Regions from separate parts of the Cyanobium sp. Tous-M-B4 genome, predicted to be linked through region 1. Evidence: predicted binding sites of a transcription regulator. Region 1 holds the regulator's gene; the other holds the start of a gene.
The links. Region 1 encodes HrcA, which represses chaperone genes, less so after heat shock. Its sites were predicted from a motif close to TTAGCACTCNNNNNNNNNGAGTGCTAA; they were not measured.

Region 1 (4,415 bases):
GAGCGCCACTATCGCCAGGCATTTTCCGGTTTGAAATTAATCCTGCCCTGAGCCCCCACTCCATAGGTGACGACCAGCGATAGAACGAGGTGTTAGGCCCTTGCCAGCAGCAGGCGCCAGCCCTCGATCAGCATCACGATCACCCAGGCCCCCATGCATATGCTCACGGCGGCAGCGGCGATGTCCTTGGTGGCCCCGATCTGGGGTGCGCGCTCCGGCTGCACGTAGTCGCACAGCTCCTCGAGGGCGGTGTTGAGCAGTTCGGCTGAAAGCACCAACGCCGTGGTCACCAGCACCAGACCGAAATCCAGCCAGGCCCGCTGGGCGAAGGCGATCGCCAGGAGCCCAGCTGCCAGCACTACCTTGTAGGCCACTGCCTTGTCGCGCATGGCCAGGCGCAGGCCGTGGCAGATAACGCGCATTTTGCGCAGTGGCTCGTAGGGCCTGGGGGTGGTGGTTGGCATCAGCCCATCATCCACCCGTCAGCTTGAGCAGGCCCATTAGCTCTCTCACCTCTTTGCGCCCGTGACCGTTCTTTGCGCCCTTGGCCGTGGCCGCTTCTTACGCTGAGTTGATATTGCTCCGACACCGGTGACAAGCACCGTCTCTCCCCTCTCCGCAGCCAGCGGCGTCGATCCAGCGGCCCTGGAGCGCGCAGCTCGCCCCAACAGTCTGGGCCGCTACGGCCAGTTCGGCGGCCAGTACGTGCCTGAAACCCTGATTCCCGCGCTGGCGGAGTTGGAGCAGGCCGCGGCTGAGGCCTGGAAGGATCCTGCTTTTACCGATCGGCTCAACCACCTGCTGCGCACCTATGTGGGGCGGCCCAATCCCCTCTATGAAGCGGAGCGGCTCACCGAGCACTACCGCCGGCCCGAGGGCGGTCCGCGCATCTGGCTGAAGCGCGAAGACCTCAACCACACCGGCGCCCACAAGATCAACAACGCCCTCGGTCAGGCGCTGCTGGCCCTGCGCATGGGCAAAAAACGGATCATTGCCGAAACCGGCGCCGGTCAGCACGGCGTGGCCACCGCCACCGTGTGCGCCCGCTTCGGTCTGGAGTGTGTGGTGTACATGGGCGCCGAGGACATGCGCCGTCAGGCCCTCAACGTTTTCCGCATGCGGCTGCTGGGGGCGACGGTGCAGCCGGTCACCGCTGGCACCGCCACCCTCAAGGACGCCACCAGCGAAGCGATCCGCGACTGGGTGACCAACGTGGAGAGCACCCACTACATTCTTGGCTCGGTGGCCGGGCCCCATCCCTACCCGATGCTGGTGCGCGACTTCCACGCCGTGATCGGTGAGGAAACCAAGCGCCAGTGCCACGAGGCCTTTGGCCGCAATCCCGATGTGCTGGTGGCCTGCGTTGGTGGGGGCTCCAATGCCATGGGCCTGTTCCATCCCTTCGTGCAGGACACGGACGTGCGTTTGGTGGGGGTGGAGGCCGCCGGCGATGGCGTGGCCACCGGCCGCCATGCCGCCACCATCACCGAGGGCCGCGTTGGCGTGCTGCACGGCGCCATGAGCCTGCTGCTGCAGGACGAGGAGGGCCAGGTGCAGGAGGCCCACTCGATCAGTGCCGGCCTCGATTACCCCGGCGTGGGCCCCGAGCACAGCTACCTCAAAACCATCGGTCGGGCTGAATACGGCGCCGTAACCGACACCGAGGCGCTCGATGCCCTGCAGCTTCTGTGTCGCCTGGAGGGCATCATCCCGGCGCTGGAAACGGCCCACGCCTTCGCCTGGCTGGAGAAGCTCTGCCCCACCCTGGCCCCTGGCACCGAGGTGGTCCTCAACCTCTCGGGCCGCGGCGACAAGGATGTGAACACGGTGGCCGAGAAGCTCGGCGACAAGATGGGAGGCTGACCCCAGCCTGCTGGCATCAGCCCAAGACCGGGAAGTCGAAACGATTGCCGAAAAGCGAAAACAGCACCTGCCACAGGTTGGGGTGCTCCTTGATCTCCTCGGCCGCCGCGCTCTCGATTGATTGCAGCTGATCGGGGCTCAGCTCGAGGCCGGTGGCAAGACGAGAAAGGATCTCGCGCTCTTGCTCGCAGATGAATTCATCATCCTGCTGGTGCCTTGATGCGGAAGCCACCATCACGGCGGTTTTCATGGCCAGTTCCCGTTGCTCCGGATTTATCAAGGCGGCCAGCTCCTCGATGCAGGCTGGATCAGATACCTGATCTTCCCAGGTGACGAATTTGGCCTGGAGTTTGTATTGCTCGCTTAGCGACTCCAGAAGACTTTCTTCTTCAAGGGAGACCCCACCGTCGGCCAGCGCGACCAGGTTGAGAAGTCTCAGGATCACTCCTGCCGATTGGTGATCCACGCGGGTGTTCGGATTGGACAAGTCATCAGGGTACTAATCGTAGTTGGGAAAATATTGAGTTAACCCAAAAGCCTTTCCAGTGCCTGGGCCACCGAGCCCACGGCGGCTCGGGCCGTGGCGTAGGCCATGCGCATTGGCCCCACTAGGGCCACCTGGCCCACGCCGCCGTCGCCGCTGCGGTAGTTGGCCTGCACCACGGCGCACTGGTGCAGGGCCCGGTGGGGATGCTCAGCGCCGATCCAAATGCCCGGCTGGGGCAGGAGCTGTTGGGGCGCATCCTCCACCAGCTCCACTAAGGGGCGCAGGCTGAGGGTCTGGCTGAATTCCGGCTGGGCCAGCAGGCCAGCTAGCCCCGTCGCCACAGCGCCTTCGCCCTCTAGCTGCCGCGACTGCCCATGGCTAGCCAGCGCTTGGCGCAATACCGCGCCGCTGCTGCTGAGGTGGGAGGGCAGGGCGGCCCAGTCGATGCTGCCGCCATCCAGCTGGGCCGCGACCCAGCGCTCCAGGGACGCCAGTTCCGCTACCGCAAGGCACGGCAGCCGCAAGTTGAGGCTGCTGGCGGTGGCGCCCCCCTCCACCAGGAACACCAGCAGGCGTTCACCACTGGCCACCAGTCGTAGGGCCTGCAGCTGGGACTGCTGACGTTGGGGCCTGGTGATCAGGCTGAGCAGGCCTGTGAGATCTGCCAGGCGCCGGCTCAGATGCAGCAGCAGATCGTCGAGGGCTGCCCACTGCAGGCTGAGTCCGGTGAGTTCGCGCTCCAGCTGCAGGGCGGCCGCACCTGGCGCGGGCAGCAGCTGATCAACGTAGGTGCGGTAGCCCTGCTGGCTGGGGATTCGGCCAGCGGAGGGGTGGGGCTGGGTGAGCAGGCCACGCTGCTCCAGGGCCCCCATGGCTGAACGTACCGTCGCCGGGCTGGCCTGCAGGCCAAAACGGCGCACCAGGGTCTGGCTGCCCACCGGCTCCATCGTGTCGACGTAGTGGCGAACGGCGAGCTGCAGTACTTCCTGCTGCCTGGCGGGCAAGGGCCTAGGGGAGGCGGACTGCAAGCGGGCGCCGCAGGAGTGAGGCGATCGTACGCAGCCCAGCGGGTGTCAGTAGCGGGGTACGGCCGGATCCACCTCCACACTCCAGGCGTCGATGCCCCCTTGCACGTTCCAGACCGCACCAAAGCCGTGTTCCTGCATCAGCCAGCAGCCCAGATGCCAGCTGCGCACGCCGGCGTGGCACAGCACGGCTACGGGTCGGTCGCGGTCGAGCAGCTGGTTGAGCTGGCCAATCCACTCGTTAGATCGGCCTAGGGGCAGATGCACCACGGCATGGGGCAGGCGGGCCAATTCCAGTTCGGTGTCTTCGCGCACGTCCACCAGCTGGATCGCCTCGCCCCGCTCCAGCCGCTCTTGCAGGTCGCGGGCCCGGATTGTCTGCGGTGTCGTCTCGATAGGTGCCATGGCGGGCAGACGGGGTGGCTTGGGGTCAAGATGGACCCATCCTGCGTGGGGCGCATGAAGGCCCGCCCGTTTTTGGCGGTCGTGCTGGCGGTGACATTGCTGTTGCTGAGCCTGGCGGCGGGTGGCTGGTGGCTGGTGCTGCAGCGCTCCCCCCTGCAGCTGCAGCACCAGCAGCTGGTTTCGCCCCGGGCGGCCCGCTTTGTGCCCCGCCAAGCCGCCCTGAGCCTCTATTTGCTCAGCGATGGCGAGCAGCCGGTGGGTTACGCCCGGGCGGTGGCTCCCCCCCGCCAGCGCCGCCAGGCGGCTGAGGCGGTCGCCGGCCTTAGGGATGGTGCTTTCGCTGCTGCCGGCCTCGACTATCCCGGCGAGCTGGCCCCCTGGTTGGGCCGCGAACTCGGCTTTGCCCTACTGGCCTCAGAGCCCGGGGCGGCGCCCGATGGCTGGTTGCTGGCCCTGCGCAGTCGCGACGCTGACGGCGCCCGCCGCTTCCTGCAGCGCTTCTGGCAGACCCGCAGTCTTGCGGGCACCGACCTGCAGATCAGCAGCTACCGCGGCATGGGCTTGATCAGTGGCCGTGGTGCCCTGGTGGGCACCAGCCCGGTGCCGATCGCTACGGCGCTGATCGACGACGACCT
Region 2 (4,415 bases), on a different contig from region 1:
TGAGCCCCGCCCACTGCAACCCGCCGATGAAAGGAGCTAGGGGACCGCTACCGGAAGAGAAGGCCAGGCTGTAGCCGAACAACACCCAGAGCACACTCACCAGGGCCATGGCGGTGAAGCTCATCACCATGGTGTTAAGCACGTTGCGGCTGCGCACAAAGCCCGCATAAAAGAGGGCCAGAGCTGGCGTCATCATCAGCACCAGGGCAGCACTCACCAGCACAAAACCATTGTTGGCACTGCGAAGGGCCAGATCGGTTGCAAAAAGCAGCGGCACAGCTGAGCCAAAAGCAGGCGCCACCCTGAAGGCCAACGGACCCAAGACATGTAGCAACTGCTACCAAAAGGGCTCTTAAAGGTGGCAACCGATACAGCCGGGATGGCTAGACCCACTTGGCTGAACGGGAACAAAAAAAGGGCAGAAGGAAAATCCTCTGCCCTCGGTGCCGATGAAGGAGTGGGGCCACAAAGGCCCCATCTCGCTATCAGTAGTCGAAGTCGCCGCCACCCATGCCGCCACCGGCGGGAGCAGCATCTTTCTTATCTGGCATGTCGGCCACGATGCATTCGGTGGTCAGCACCATGCCGGCGATGGAGGCGGCATTCTGCAGACCGGAGCGGGTCACTTTGGCGGGGTCGACGATACCGGCAGCCAGCATGTCGACGTACTCGCCGGTGGCGGCGTTGTAGCCCTCGTTGAAGGGCTTGTTACGCACGTTTTCAGCCACGACAGCGCCATTCACGCCAGCGTTTTGAGCGATGCGCATCAAAGGCGCGGTGAGGGCGGAGGCCACGATGTGGGCGCCGATCAGCTCCTCGCCAGAGAGGTTGGCCGCAGCCCACTCCTCGAGGGCGGGGGCTAGGTGGGCCAACGTAGTGCCACCACCAGGAACGATGCCTTCTTCAACGGCCGCCTTGGTGGCGTTGATGGCGTCTTCCAGGCGCAGCTTCTTGTCCTTCATCTCGGTCTCGGTGGCGGCACCCACCTTGACCACGGCCACACCGCCGCTCAGCTTGGCCAGACGCTCTTGCAGCTTCTCCTTGTCATAGGAGGAGTCGGTTTCGTCCATCTGCTTGCGGATTTGCTCGCAGCGCGCCTTGACAGCCACTTCGTTGCCTTCGGCCACGATGGTGGTGGTGTCCTTGTTGATGGTGATGCGGCGGGCGGTGCCCAGCATCTCCAACTTGGCGTTCTCCAGCTTGAGACCGGCGTCTTCGGTGATCAGCTGACCGTTGGTGAGAACGGCGATGTCCTCGAGCATGGCCTTGCGGCGATCACCGAAACCAGGTGCCTTGACTGCCGCCACGTTGAGCACGCCGCGCAGGCGGTTGACCACGAGGGTGGCGAGGGCTTCCTTCTCGATGTCCTCGGCAATGATCAGCAGGGGCTTGCCTGTACGGGCGATCTGCTCAAGCACGGGCACGAGGTCCTGCACCAGGCCGATCTTCTTGTCGGTGAGCAGGATGTAGGGCTCTTCGAGCACCGCTTCCATGCGCTCGGTGTCGGTGGCGAAGTAGGGCGAGATGTAGCCCTTGTCGAAGCGCATGCCTTCGGTGACCTCCAACTCGGTGGTCATCGATTTCCCTTCTTCCAGGGAGATCACACCTTCCTTACCGACCTTGTCCATCGCATCGGCGATCATGCGCCCCACCTCTTCGTCGTTGCCGGCGGAGATGGTGCCCACTTGGGCGATGGCGCTGGAGTCGGAGATGGGCTTGGCGTGCTCCTTGATCTTGCCTACGAGGAAATCGGAAGCCTTGTCGATGCCCTTTTTGAGGGTGATCGCATTGGCGCCGGCAGCCACGTTGCGCAGGCCTGCCTTGACCATGGCATGGGCCAAAACCGTGGCGGTGGTGGTGCCGTCGCCGGCGGCATCGTTGGTTTTGGAGGCGGCCTGACGGATCAGGGCAACACCAGTGTTCTCGATGTGGTCCTCGAGCTCAATTTCCTTGGCGATGGTGACGCCGTCGTTGATGATCTGGGGTGCACCAAACTTTTTCTCCAGCACCACGTTGCGACCCTTAGGTCCAAGGGTGACAGCAACGGCCTCAGCCAGAATGTCGATACCTCTTTCGAGAGCTCTGCGAGCGTTCTCGTTGTAAATAATGCGCTTAGCCATGGAAGGCGATTTCCTTATGGGGTTAGGTCGGATTCAGTAATAGGCCAGTCGTCAGTTGACGATGGCGAGGATGTCCTTCTCGGAAAGCAGCACAAACTCGTCGCTGCCGAGCTTGATGTCGGTGCCGGCATACTTGCTGTAGAGCACCTTGTCGCCAACGCTGACCTCAGGAGCCTGGCGGCTGCCGTCGTCGTTGCGCTTGCCTGGGCCGATCTGCACCACTTCGCCCACCTGGGGCTTTTCCTTAGCGGTGTCAGGCAGAAGAATGCCGCCGGCGGTTTTCTCCTCCGATTCGGACACCTTGATAAAAATGCGATCTCCGAGGGGCTTAACCGTGGAGACGCTGAGAGAAACAGCAGCCATGGATGGATTGCGAGAGCAATGACATGGCGCCTGAGACGCCACAGAACAGTGAACTGGAGTGGGCCTGAGAGGCGATTTAGCACTCGAGCTCAACGAGTGCCAATTTATGCCCAACCAAGCTCCAGTGCCCAGGCCCAGACCGTGCGGGTGACCGAACCACCGGGGTGAACAGGGGCTGAACAGAAGCCCGCGCCTATCGCAGTGGTAAGGTTGCGCCGCTTCAGGCGGGCTGATTCCCCCTGCGCTTCCCCGAGATTTCCTTACCTATGGCAGCTGCTACCGCCACCGGCACCAAAGGCACCGTCCGGCAGGTGATTGGCCCGGTTTTAGATGTTGAATTCCCGGCCGGCAAGCTGCCCAAGATTTACAACGCGCTTCGAATTGAAGCCAAAAATTCGGCCGGCCAGCTAGTCGCTTTAACAGCTGAGGTCCAACAGCTGTTGGGCGATCACCGAGTCCGTGCTGTGGCCATGAGCACCACCGACGGCTTGGTGCGTGGCATGGAAGCTGTAGATACGGGCGCCCCGATCTGCGTACCCGTGGGCGAGGCCACCCTCGGTCGCATCTTCAACGTGCTCGGCGAGCCGGTGGATGAGCAGGGTCCAGTAACCACCACCGTGACCGCTTCGATCCACCGCGCCGCCCCCAGCCTCACTGAGCTGGAGACCAAGCCCAAGGTTTTTGAGACCGGTATCAAGGTTATTGACCTGCTGGCTCCTTACCGCCAAGGGGGCAAGGTTGGCCTGTTCGGCGGTGCCGGCGTTGGCAAGACCGTACTGATCCAAGAGCTCATCAACAACATCGCCAAGGAGCACGGCGGCGTTTCCGTGTTCGCTGGCGTTGGCGAGCGCACCCGGGAAGGCAATGATCTTTATGAGGAGTTCAAGGAGTCGGGTGTGATCAATCCCGACGACCTTTCCAAATCGAAGGTTGCTCTCTGCTACGGCCAGATGAACGAGCCCCCTGGCGCCCGCATGCGCGTGGGCCTCTCGGCACTCACCATGGCTGAGCACTTCCGCGACACCAACAAGCAAGACGTCTTGCTGTTCGTCGACAACATCTTCCGCTTCGTGCAGGCCGGCTCTGAGGTTTCAGCACTGCTGGGCCGCATGCCCTCTGCTGTGGGCTATCAGCCCACCCTCGGCACCGATGTGGGCATGCTGCAAGAGCGCATCACCTCCACCCTGGAAGGATCGATCACTTCGATCCAGGCCGTCTACGTACCTGCAGACGACCTCACCGACCCGGCACCTGCCACCACCTTTGCCCACCTAGACGCCACCACCGTGTTGAGCCGCGGCCTGGCTTCCAAGGGCATCTACCCGGCCGTGGATCCTCTGGATTCCACCAGCACCATGCTTCAGCCGGCCGTGGTAGGTGATGAGCACTACCGCACTGCACGCTCCGTGCAAAGCACCCTGCAGCGCTACAAAGAGCTCCAAGACATCATTGCGATTCTTGGTCTCGACGAACTCTCCGAGGACGACCGCCGGACGGTTGACCGGGCCCGCAAGATTGAGAAGTTTCTCTCCCAGCCCTTCTTCGTGGCTGAGATCTTTACTGGTCAAAAGGGTGAGTACGTCAAGCTGGACGACACGATCAAGGGCTTCAACATGATTCTGGCCGGCGAGCTTGACGACCTACCTGAAGCTGCCTTCTACCTAGTGGGCAACATCGACCAGGTGAGAGCCAAGGCCGCCAAGATTCTTGCCGACGCCAAGGGTTGATACCCTCTTTTCCCTGAGGACCCCTACCCATGAGTCTCACCCTCCGCGTTCTGGCCCCTGATCAGAGCGTCTTTGATGGAACCGCCGAAGAGGTAATCCTGCCAAGCACTACTGGGCAGGTAGGTATCCTGCCTGGCCACGTCACCATGCTGGCAGCACTGGATACAGGCGTAATGCGTCTGCGCTCCGGCGGCGCTTGGTCAAC

Region 2: a site for HrcA is predicted at 2,560-2,586, ahead of groES (co-chaperone GroES). Genes of this name have one in related genera too.

What each region holds. Positions count from the first base shown of each region.
Region 1 covers NZ_JAGQBA010000001.1:542,501-546,915, forward strand. Annotated here, with positions in the region: gene KBY73_RS02775 (hypothetical protein) at 1-51, shown strand, start outside; gene KBY73_RS02780 (diacylglycerol kinase) at 93-464, opposite strand; gene trpB (tryptophan synthase subunit beta) at 592-1,863, shown strand; gene KBY73_RS02790 (hypothetical protein) at 1,880-2,308, opposite strand; gene KBY73_RS02795 (heat-inducible transcriptional repressor HrcA) at 2,389-3,297, opposite strand; gene KBY73_RS02800 (rhodanese-like domain-containing protein) at 3,424-3,780, opposite strand; gene KBY73_RS02805 (DUF3352 domain-containing protein) at 3,811-4,415, shown strand, end outside.
Region 2 covers NZ_JAGQBA010000006.1:130,918-135,332, reverse strand. Annotated here, with positions in the region: gene KBY73_RS12625 (ammonium transporter) at 1-277, opposite strand, end outside; gene groL (chaperonin GroEL) at 486-2,120, opposite strand; gene groES (co-chaperone GroES) at 2,172-2,483, opposite strand; gene atpD (F0F1 ATP synthase subunit beta) at 2,750-4,210, shown strand; gene atpC (ATP synthase F1 subunit epsilon) at 4,240-4,415, shown strand, end outside.